3 regions of the Caproicibacterium lactatifermentans genome follow, and region 1 is predicted to be linked to each of the others. Evidence: predicted binding sites of a transcription regulator. Region 1 holds the regulator's gene; each other region holds the start of a gene.
The links. The regulator Rex, encoded in region 1, represses fermentation and respiration genes when NADH is low (regulators of the CRP and FNR family bind a similar motif). The targets are predictions, from matches to a motif close to ATTGTTAANNNNTTAACAAT.
Positions count from the first base shown of each region.

Region 2: GJQ69_RS04200 (acetyl-CoA C-acetyltransferase) is a predicted target of Rex. The motif match lies at 1,228-1,247, and genes of this name have one in related genera.
Region 3: GJQ69_RS04220 (butyryl-CoA:acetate CoA-transferase) is a predicted target of Rex. The motif match lies at 1,950-1,969, and genes of this name have one in related genera.

Region 1 is NZ_CP046051.1:971,882-975,165, forward strand. Features, by position in the region: gene GJQ69_RS04725 (CTP synthase) at 1-1,580, shown strand, start outside; gene GJQ69_RS04730 (redox-sensing transcriptional repressor Rex) at 1,667-2,341, opposite strand; gene GJQ69_RS04735 (NADP-dependent isocitrate dehydrogenase) at 2,402-3,284, opposite strand, start outside.
Region 2 is NZ_CP046051.1:861,079-864,362, forward strand. Features, by position in the region: gene gltX (glutamate--tRNA ligase) at 1-659, opposite strand, end outside; gene GJQ69_RS04200 (acetyl-CoA C-acetyltransferase) at 1,380-2,564, shown strand; gene GJQ69_RS04205 (enoyl-CoA hydratase-related protein) at 2,604-3,284, shown strand, end outside.
Region 3 is NZ_CP046051.1:866,218-869,501, reverse strand. Features, by position in the region: gene GJQ69_RS04230 (manganese efflux pump MntP) at 106-687, shown strand; gene GJQ69_RS04225 (helix-turn-helix transcriptional regulator) at 694-1,746, opposite strand; gene GJQ69_RS04220 (butyryl-CoA:acetate CoA-transferase) at 2,028-3,284, shown strand, end outside.

The sequences.
Region 1 (3,284 bases):
GACTGGGCAAAGGAATCACGGCGGCCTCTCTGGGCCGTCTGCTAAAGGCACGCGGCCTGCGTGTGACCATGCAGAAGTTTGACCCGTACCTAAATGTGGACCCTGGCACAATGAATCCTTTTCAGCACGGCGAGGTCTTTGTAACAGATGACGGAGCGGAAACAGACCTTGACCTCGGCCATTATGAGCGCTTTATTGACGAAAGCCTCACACAGAACAGCAATGTTACCTCTGGACGTGTTTACTACAATGTCATTCAGAAAGAGCGCAATGGCGACTACGGCGGCGGCACCGTACAGGTCATTCCGCATATTACCAATGAGATTAAGGAGCGCATTGCGGCCAGCCGCGACAATGTAGATGTAGCGATTGTAGAAATCGGCGGTACTGTCGGCGATATTGAAAGCCAGCCGTTTCTGGAGGCTATTCGGCAGTTTGCAACGGAAGTCGGCCGTGAAAACTGCTTGTTTATCCATGTAACACTGGTTCCGTATCTGAACTGTTCCCATGAGCATAAATCCAAACCAACACAGCACAGCGTTAAGGAACTTTTGTCTATCGGCATTCAGCCTGACGTTATCGTCCTGCGTTCCGAGCACCCCATTGGCGATGATATTAAACAGAAGATTGCTTTGTTCTGCAATGTCCGTGAGGACTGTGTTATTGAAAATTTGGATTTGCCACTGCTGTACGAAGTACCGCTGGCATTGCATGAAGAGAAACTTGACGATATCGTCTGCCGCCGCCTGTCGCTGGACACCCGCGGCCCAGACCTTTCGGATTGGATTAGCATGGTGCATACAGCACTTTCCCTGACGGACAGCATTAACATTGCGCTGGTCGGCAAGTATGTGGAACTGCGTGATGCTTATTTAAGCGTTGCAGAAGCGCTGACACACGGCGGAATTGGCAACAAGGTCAAGGTGAATATCCTCTGGATTGACTCCGAAAAAATTACTGAGGACAATGTAGCGCAGACGCTGAAAGATGCAGACGGCGTGCTGGTGCCGGGTGGATTTGGCGAGCGCGGTATCGAGGGTATGATTGTTGCTATTCGCTGGGCACGTGAAAACAATGTGCCGTTCCTTGGCATCTGCCTGGGTATGCAGTTGAGTATTGTGGAATATGCCCGTGATGTTATGGGCATTGCCGACGCAAATTCTGCCGAGTTTGACCCGCAGAGCCAGAACCATGTTATTGACCTGATGCCGGAGCAGAAAGATGTGGAACAGCTTGGCGGTACCATGCGTCTTGGCAAATATCCCTGCAAGCTGACACCCAGTACACTGGCTGCGAAGCTGTATGACAATGTGCCGCTGATTTACGAACGTCACCGTCACCGCTTTGAGGTCAACAACGATTACCGTACCCGTATGGAAGAAGCAGGCATTACATTCTGCGGAAAGAGTCCGGACGACCGTATTGTGGAAATGATGGAGATTGATTCGCATCCATTTTTCATCGGCAGCCAGTTCCATCCGGAGTTCAAGTCCCGCCCAAACCGCCCGCATCCGCTCTTTAAGGGCTTGGTAGCTGCGGCGAAGGAATATCATCATACTAACAACCATAAGGACGCATAAACGTTTATACAACTACATTTTATACAGAACGGCCGGTACAGAAGAATTTTCCTCTGTACCGGCCGTTTCCTTATGCTTTATTTTTGTTATTTTTCGTGCTTTAGCAATGCTACGGGCTTTTTCGCTTTGTCATGATGGCTGATTTCATAGCACAGTGTCAGCAGACTGTCGTTCAGGTGAACATTTTCCACCACAGCATCCGGATATTTCATGGAAATATCGTAGTGACTGAAATTCCAGTAATTGCGAATTCCCAGACCGTACAGAAAGCTGACGGTTTCCTCTATGGCAGAACGGGGAATACACAGTGCGGCCATTTCCGGCACATACTTCTTGTAGAAATCCTGGAACCAAACAAGGTCCATTACTTCTATGCCGTGAAGTACAGTGCCTATTTTCTGCGGGTCATTATCAAAGATACCAATCAACTGAAATCCGAGTTCTCCAAAGTCCATCTGGGCAGCAATGGCGTGCCCGATATTGCCGGCACCGAAAATCACTGTACGGTAGCGATGTTCTACCCCCAGAATGTGGCCTATCTCTCCGGCGAGCTGGTGCACCATATAGCCATAGCCCTGCTGTCCAAAGCCACCGAAGCAGTTCAGGTCCTGACGAATCTGTGAGGCGGTCAAACCGAGCCGAGCGGATAGCTCTGTTGAAGAAATACGAGTTACGCCGTCCTGGTCCAACTGGTTCAAAAAGCGATAATACCGCGGGAGACGTCGGATAACAGACATAGAAATTTTAGAACGCTTTGGCATATTGCATACACCTTCTTTCCGCAGACGGCCGCAGTCGTCAAAAATAAAAGTTCTGTTTCATTATGCCTGCAGCAATTCCTGCAGATGGACATTGATTTCCTGAAGGAATTCCTCTGTGCCAACCTTTTTCTTGTTGCGCAGGGTAGAAAGCCGATACATATCGCCGGTCATAATACCGTCTTCAATCGTCTGTATAGCGGCCTTTTCCAGTTTGCCGGCAAAACTCATCAGGTTCGGCAGACAGTCCAGCTCACCGCGCTTGCGCAGGGCACCTGTCCATGCAAACAGGGTAGCAATGCTGTTGGTGCTGGTCGGTTCACCTTTCAAATATTTATAATAGTGACGCTGTACCGTGCCGTGTGCTGCTTCATACTCATATTCACCGGTGGGGGAAACCAGCACGCTGGTCATCATGGCAAGGCTGCCAAAAGCAGTAGCGACCATGTCGCTCATTACGTCGCCGTCATAGTTTTTGCAGGCCCAGATGAAGCCGCCGTTACTGCGGATGACACGTGCCACAGCATCATCGATCAATGTATAGAAATAGGTGATGCCCGCTTTTTCAAATTTCTTCTGATATTCTTTCTCATAAATTTCCTGGAAAATGTCCTTGAAGCGATGGTCATAAATTTTAGAGATGGTATCTTTTGCAGCGAACCACAGGTCCTGATGTGTAGCAAGTGCATAGTTAAAGCACGCCTGCGCAAAGGAAGCAATAGACCCGTCCAAATTATGCAGTCCCTGTACGATACCGGCGCCGTCAAAGTCGTGAATGGTCCGGCGTGTTTCTTTGCCGTCTTTATCGGTTACAACCAGTTCTGCTTTGGCACCGGCCGGAACGGATAGCTCCACATTCTTGTATAGGTCACCATAGGCATGACGTGCAATCGTGATGGGCCTTTTCCAGGTTGGAATAAATGGCGTTACACCTTTTACCAAAACC
Region 2 (3,284 bases), 110 kb from region 1:
GGTGTACTAGTCAGGTATTCACAGCCGCGCACCACATGCGTAATGTGCATCAGGTGGTCGTCAATGACATTGGCAAAGTTGTAGGTCGGGTATCCGTCTGACTTAATTAGAATCTGGTCCTCCAGCTCGCTGTTCTCAATGGTGATGGTGCCAAACACGCTGTCCGTAAAGGAGGTGCTGCCTTCCAGCGGCATTTTCTGTCGAATGACCCATGGCTTGCCGGACTGCAGGAGCTGCTGCACTTCTGCCTGGGGCAGGTTGCGGCAGTGGCGGTCATAGCCGCCCAGACCGTTTTCATCATGCAGGGTAGCCAGACGTTCTTTGCTGCAGAAACAGTAGTATGCTTTTCCTTCTTTTACTAGCTGCTGCGCATAGGGCAGGTAGATGTTTTTGCGCTGGCTTTGCACATAGGGACCGTAAGGGCCGCCGACGTCTGGGCCCTCGTCGTGCTGCAGGCCTACCTGCTGCAGTGTATGATAAATAACGTCCGTGGCACCTTCCACGAAACGTTCCTGGTCCGTGTCTTCTATCCGAAGAACGAAGGTGCCACCCTGTGACTTTGCAATCAGATATTCAAACAGGGCAGTGCGCAGGTTTCCCACGTGCATAAAACCAGTGGGGCTTGGTGCAAAGCGGGTCCTGACAGTCTGTTTTTCCATAAAAAATTACCCCTTTTCATGTACGTCTTTCTATTATACCGAAAAAGGACACACAGTGCAATCTTATATTTCAGCTATTTCGGCAGCTCTCAGGTACTTTTTCCTCTGGCAGATGCGGCATAGGAGAAAACACAAAACTTAGTCTGTTTACCGCAGAAAAATGCGGATATTTTCATTTTTGTAATCAGGAAGTGGTCCTGCCTATAACCTGCCTATAAAAAGGTAGGACCTTTACGTATTCCAAAACAAGGGACAGGCGGCTTTCTGTGCCAGCCGGCAAAAAAACAATGCCAAAAAGGCAAAAGAGCACGAAATCCAACTTCTCATACAGATAAATTGTGTAAATGCCTAAAAATAAATCGTTCTTATAGAAAAATTACACAAGTGGTCGGACTTTCTCTTAAAAAAAGCAAATAAAAAGATATTGTTTCTGATTATTTATTAAAAATTTTAGAACTTTTTTAAAAATACGGGACAGAATGAAGAAAATATGATATAGTAAGCAATAAGCATTTAGACGAAAGCCGGGGGACCGAATGCGTAATTTTCGTGAAAACTTTGTAAAAAGTTTGCTAAAACTTTAACAAAATCCTTGCATTCGGCATCCGTTTGTGATATATTTAACTTGTGTTAAGAAGCTGCGTTGCCGAACCCGTAAATCGGGCGGCCAAACCAGCCTATTATAAAGCAAAGCCATATAAATGAATGGAGGAAACAAAGATGTCTAGAAAAATCGTATTAGCAGGTGCCTGCCGTACGCCTATCGGAAAAATGGGCGGCATGTTCGTGAATACCTACACCCCTGAACTGGCTACTATCGTAGTTAAGGAAGCTCTGAAGCGTTCCGGTGTTCCAGCAGAGGCTGTTGATGAAGTTATCCTGGGCTGCGTGTTCCAGGGCGGCATCGGCCAGAACGTTGCCCGTCAGGCTGCTGTTTATGCAGGTATCCCGATTAGCACTCCTGCTTTCACACTGAACAACCTGTGCGGCTCCGGTCTGAAGAGCATCAACGTTGCTGCAGGCCTCATTCAGGCTGGCCAGGCTGACATTATTGTCGCCGGCGGCGCTGAGAACATGTCCAACGCTCCTTATCTGCTGAAAAAAGCACGTTTTGGCTATCGCCTGAACGACGGTGTTCTCATTGACTCCATGCAGAACGATGGTCTGTGGGATACTTTCCATCATTATCCTATGGGCATCACTGCTGAAAATGTTGCTGAGAAGTATGGTATCACCCGTGAGATGCAGGATGAATTCTCCGCAAACAGCCAGCAGAAGTGCCAGAAGGCTCTTGCTGCCGGCAAGTTCAACGATGAAATCGTTCCGGTCGAAGTCAAGCAGAGAAAGAAGACCGTTCTGATTGACAAGGATGAAGCCCCGCGTGCTGGCATTACTGCTGAAAGCATTTCCGGTTTGAAACCTTGCTTCAAAGAGGGCGGCACTGTTACCGCTGCTAACTCCTCCGGCATCAACGATGCAGCTTCCGCTGTTGTCGTAATGACAGAAGAAAAGGCCAAAGAGCTGGGCGTCAAGCCATTGGCTTTTTGGATTGACGGTGCTTCTGCTGGTGTTGATCCGGCTTACATGGGCTTGGGCCCGATCGACGCAACCAAGAAAGTTATGAAACACAGTGGCATGTCCGTAAAGGATATGGACCTCGTCGAAGCAAACGAAGCATTTGCTGCACAGTCCATCGAAGTCTGCCGCGAACTGAACTTCGATATGGACAAGGTCAACGTCAACGGCGGCGCTATCGCATTGGGCCATCCGGTTGGCTGCTCTGGCTGCCGTATCTTGACAACCCTGATGTACGAAATGCAGAGAAGACAGAGCGAGTATGGTCTGGCTACTCTGTGTGTTGGCGGCGGCATGGGTGTTGCTACAATCGTTAAGAGATACGAATAATCTCTTTCTGGAATTGTATTGTAAAGAGGGCTGTTAATAATGAGCTATGTAAAATATGAACAGAAAGACTTTGTCGGCATTATCACCATCGACCGCGAGAAATCCCTCAACGCCTTAAATCCTGAAGTGCTGGCTGACTTGGAAGCTGTCGTTGACGCTATTGATGCGGACAAGACCCGCTGCGTAATCGTTACAGGTGCTGGTAAAAAGGCATTTGTTGCTGGCGCAGATATTGGTGCCATGAGCACCATGGGCCCTGCAGAGGGCCGCGCATTCAGCGCAAACGGCAACGATGTTTTCCGTAAAATTGAAAAGTTGCCGATGCCTGTTATCGCTGCAATCAACGGTTATGCACTCGGCGGCGGCTGCGAGCTGTCCCTGAGCTGCGACATCCGCATTGCTGCTGACAACGCTGTTTTCGGACAGCCTGAAGCTGGTCTGGGCATTACCCCCGGCTTTGGCGGCACACAGCGTCTTGCCCGTACCATTGGTGTAGGCAAGGCCAAGGAAATGATTTATACTGCCCGCAATATTAAGGCTGACGATGCTTATCGTGTGGGTCTGGTCAATGCCGTTTACCCGTTAGACCAGCTTATGGATGAGGCCATGAAGATGGCTCAGCGTATTGCCGGCAATGCACCTATCGCTGTCCGTCAGTGCAAGAAGGCCATTAACATGGGCCTGCAGATGGATATTGATACGGCAGCTTCTTTTGAGCCG
Region 3 (3,284 bases), 110 kb from region 1:
CTTTTATACATATATATCTATATCGAATTTCCACATAAAAGGAATTGACAAATGATATGTCACCTCCTATGATAAAGAAATAAGTCCCTTTTAAGGAGGATTTTTATGGATTATGTTTCCCTTATCGGCATTGCCGTAGGGCTAAGTATGGACGCCTTTGCTGTCAGCCTGGCAAACGGCGCTGTTACCCGCAAAGTGCGCCCCGCCTTTGCATTGAAAGTTGCCGGATGCTTTGGTCTGTTTCAGTCCCTAATGCCAATTATCGGCTGGCTGATTGGCAAGGCCGGCGCTTCCATCATCAATGCGGTGGACCACTGGATTGCGCTGATTCTGCTTTCTATTATCGGCATTCAAATGCTGCGGGAGGCACACAAATGTCACGGCGGTGAAGCCTGTCTGCAGGACAACATTCCGACCAGAACGCTGCTGGTGCTTGCGGTAGCCACCAGCATTGACGCGCTGGCCACCGGCATTCTGCTGCCCAGTGCGGTAGGTGCCTCCACCACACAGTTGATGCTGCTTTCTGTCTGTTTAATTGGCGTTGTGACACTGGTTTTATGCTATATCGGTGTATATATCGGCAAAAAATTCGGTGACCGCTTTACAGGCAAAGCACAGATTATCGGTGGATTGGTCCTGATTGGCATTGGCATCAAAATCTTTGTAGAACATATGTGGTTCTCGTAAAGCGTTTCAGCTGTCCGTTTCCTGCGGCGGCTCTTCCTCACCGCCTTCTTCCGGCACGGCAAGCCGATATAAGCTATACAAATCACGAATGCGGTGGCGCATTTCGTCCCGCACATAAGTCGGCGACAAGACTGTCAGCCGCGCGCCGCACTGCAGCAGCCATTCATACAGACCCTCACTAACACGGACCTGTACATGTGTGGTGAATGTTTCTCCGCTGCTTTCCAGCACCTCTGCTTCCGAACCAAAACGGTCTGTCAGCACGTCCAACAGACTGCTGTCACACCGCAGCAGCAGCTGTTCCACCTTGCCGCCATACAAATAGAACGCACTGTGCAGATAGTCCGCTGTATCGAAACGTTCACGGTACGGGGTAACCTCTGAAAAAGGACGGACTGGCTTTTTCAGCATCTTGGCTTTGTACATGCGATCCAACCGATAGTTGCCGACCGTGTTGTATTTTTCGTAATTGCCTGCCAAATAATAGTGGTCGTTTTTCCAAAAAAGAGCATATGGACTTAAGACAAACTGCCGCCCGTCATTCAACTGGATATGGTTATTTTTCAGCGTTCTGTGGTAGTACCAAAAGGAAACTTTTCTTCCCTGCGCGATTGCCCGATGCAGAACGTCAATACTGCAGCAGATTTCTGTATTTTGCTGTTTACAGCTAGGGTCATAATAGATTTGTTTCTGCAGTGCGGCACGTTCCCGCCGGTTTACCAATGTCTGTAATTTTTCGGTAAGCTGTTCTGTCATATCCGCTGTTAAAAACGGGGCTGCATCCACTGCATCAATCAGAATGCGCACCTCGGCTGTATTCAGCGCACGGGAGGTAAGATAATAGCCGGCGTACGGTGTACGAGTAAACACAATCGGGTATCCAAACCGGCGCAGAGCCGCTATATCCCGCCCAACCGCTTTTCTTGCACAGACAATTCCCCTCCGTTTCAGTGCCAGCAGAATGCGACGCATGGGCAGTGGATGTTCCGGTGAAGCCTCCTGCCTTAAAAATTGCAGCACTATCAGCAGCCGCTCATTTTTTCGTTCTGTCAAAGACATATTTTTCACCCTATTCCAGGAAATAAATGTTTGCTCTTTTTATTGTACGGCAGCGCTGCATTCATGTGCAAGGACTAAAAATATGTTCGACAAAATGCCATAAAGAGCTTCGCTTTTTTGTATAAAAAGGTCGTGCTTTTTTTACAAATATAGAACAATTCGATAAACGGATTGTTGTCTTTTGTGTAAAAAAGTGCTATAATATAGTTACTTTATTAACAAGCAGCGCAGTTCATCTGCAACGCAATTTTTGCTTTAAAAAAGAAAGGCAGTTGATATTCATGAGTTTTCAAGAAGAATATGCACAAAAACTGACGACCGCTGACAAAGCGGTACAGGCTGTCAAATCCGGCGACTGGGTGGACTACGGTTTTAACTGCGGTACCGTACACGATTTGGATATTGCTTTGGCAAAATACATTCCAAACCTGAAGGACGTAAAAGTTCGTGTCGGCATTGAAATGGAAACACCGAAAATTTTTGATGTTCCGGACGCGCAGGACCACTTTTCCGTTTATTCCTGGTTCTACACAGGTTCCGAGCGTCACTATGCTTCCAAACGATTCATTACCACCGTGCCGCACCGCTTCTCTGAAATGCCCGGCTACTACCGCAATGAGCTGCCGCCCATCGATGTAGCAATGTGCCAGGTTTCTCCCATGGACAAACACGGCTACTTCAGCTTTGGTCCTTCCGGTGCTATGCAATACTCTGTCTTCCAGCGTGCAAAGCACATCATCGTGGAAGTGAACCCGAAGCTGCCGCGCTGCCTTGGCGGTTATCAGGAAAGTGTTCCGATTTCCAAAGTTGACGCGATTGTAGAAATGCAGGATCCATATGTGCGCTGTATGCCGGACTCCAAGCCTTCCACCGAAGTGGATTTGGCCGTGGCAAAACAGATTGTCAAGATGATTCCAAACGGCGCCTGCCTGCAGCTGGGTATTGGCGGCATGCCGAACACTGTTGGTTCCCTGCTGGCAGAGTCTGACCTGAAGGACCTGGGTGTTCATACAGAAATGTATGTTGATGCCTATGTTAAAATGGCAGAGCGCGGCATCATCAACGGCAGAAAAAAGAATGTCAACCCGGGTATGCAGGTCTACGCATTTGCTTCCGGTCATCAAGAAATGTATGACTATTTGGATGATAACGCCTCCTGCATGGCAATGCCGGTTGACTATGTCAATGACCCCCGTATCATCGGTCAGCATGATAATATGATTTCCATTAACAATATCGTAAATATCGACCTATATGGCCAGGCAAACGGTGAATCCAGCGGCTTCCGCCAGATTTCCGGTGCCGGCGGACAACTCGACTTCGTACTGGGTGCTTATCTCTCCCACGGTGGTAAAAGCTTCCTGTGCTGCTCCTCCACTTTCATGGACAAACAGGGCAAGGCTCACTCTCGTATCCTGCCGGTACTGGAGCCCGGCTCCATTACAACGGATACACGTCCCAACACACAGTATGTCGTAACAGAATTCGGCATGGTTAACCTGAAAGGTGTTTCCGCCTGGGGCCGTGCTGAAAGACTG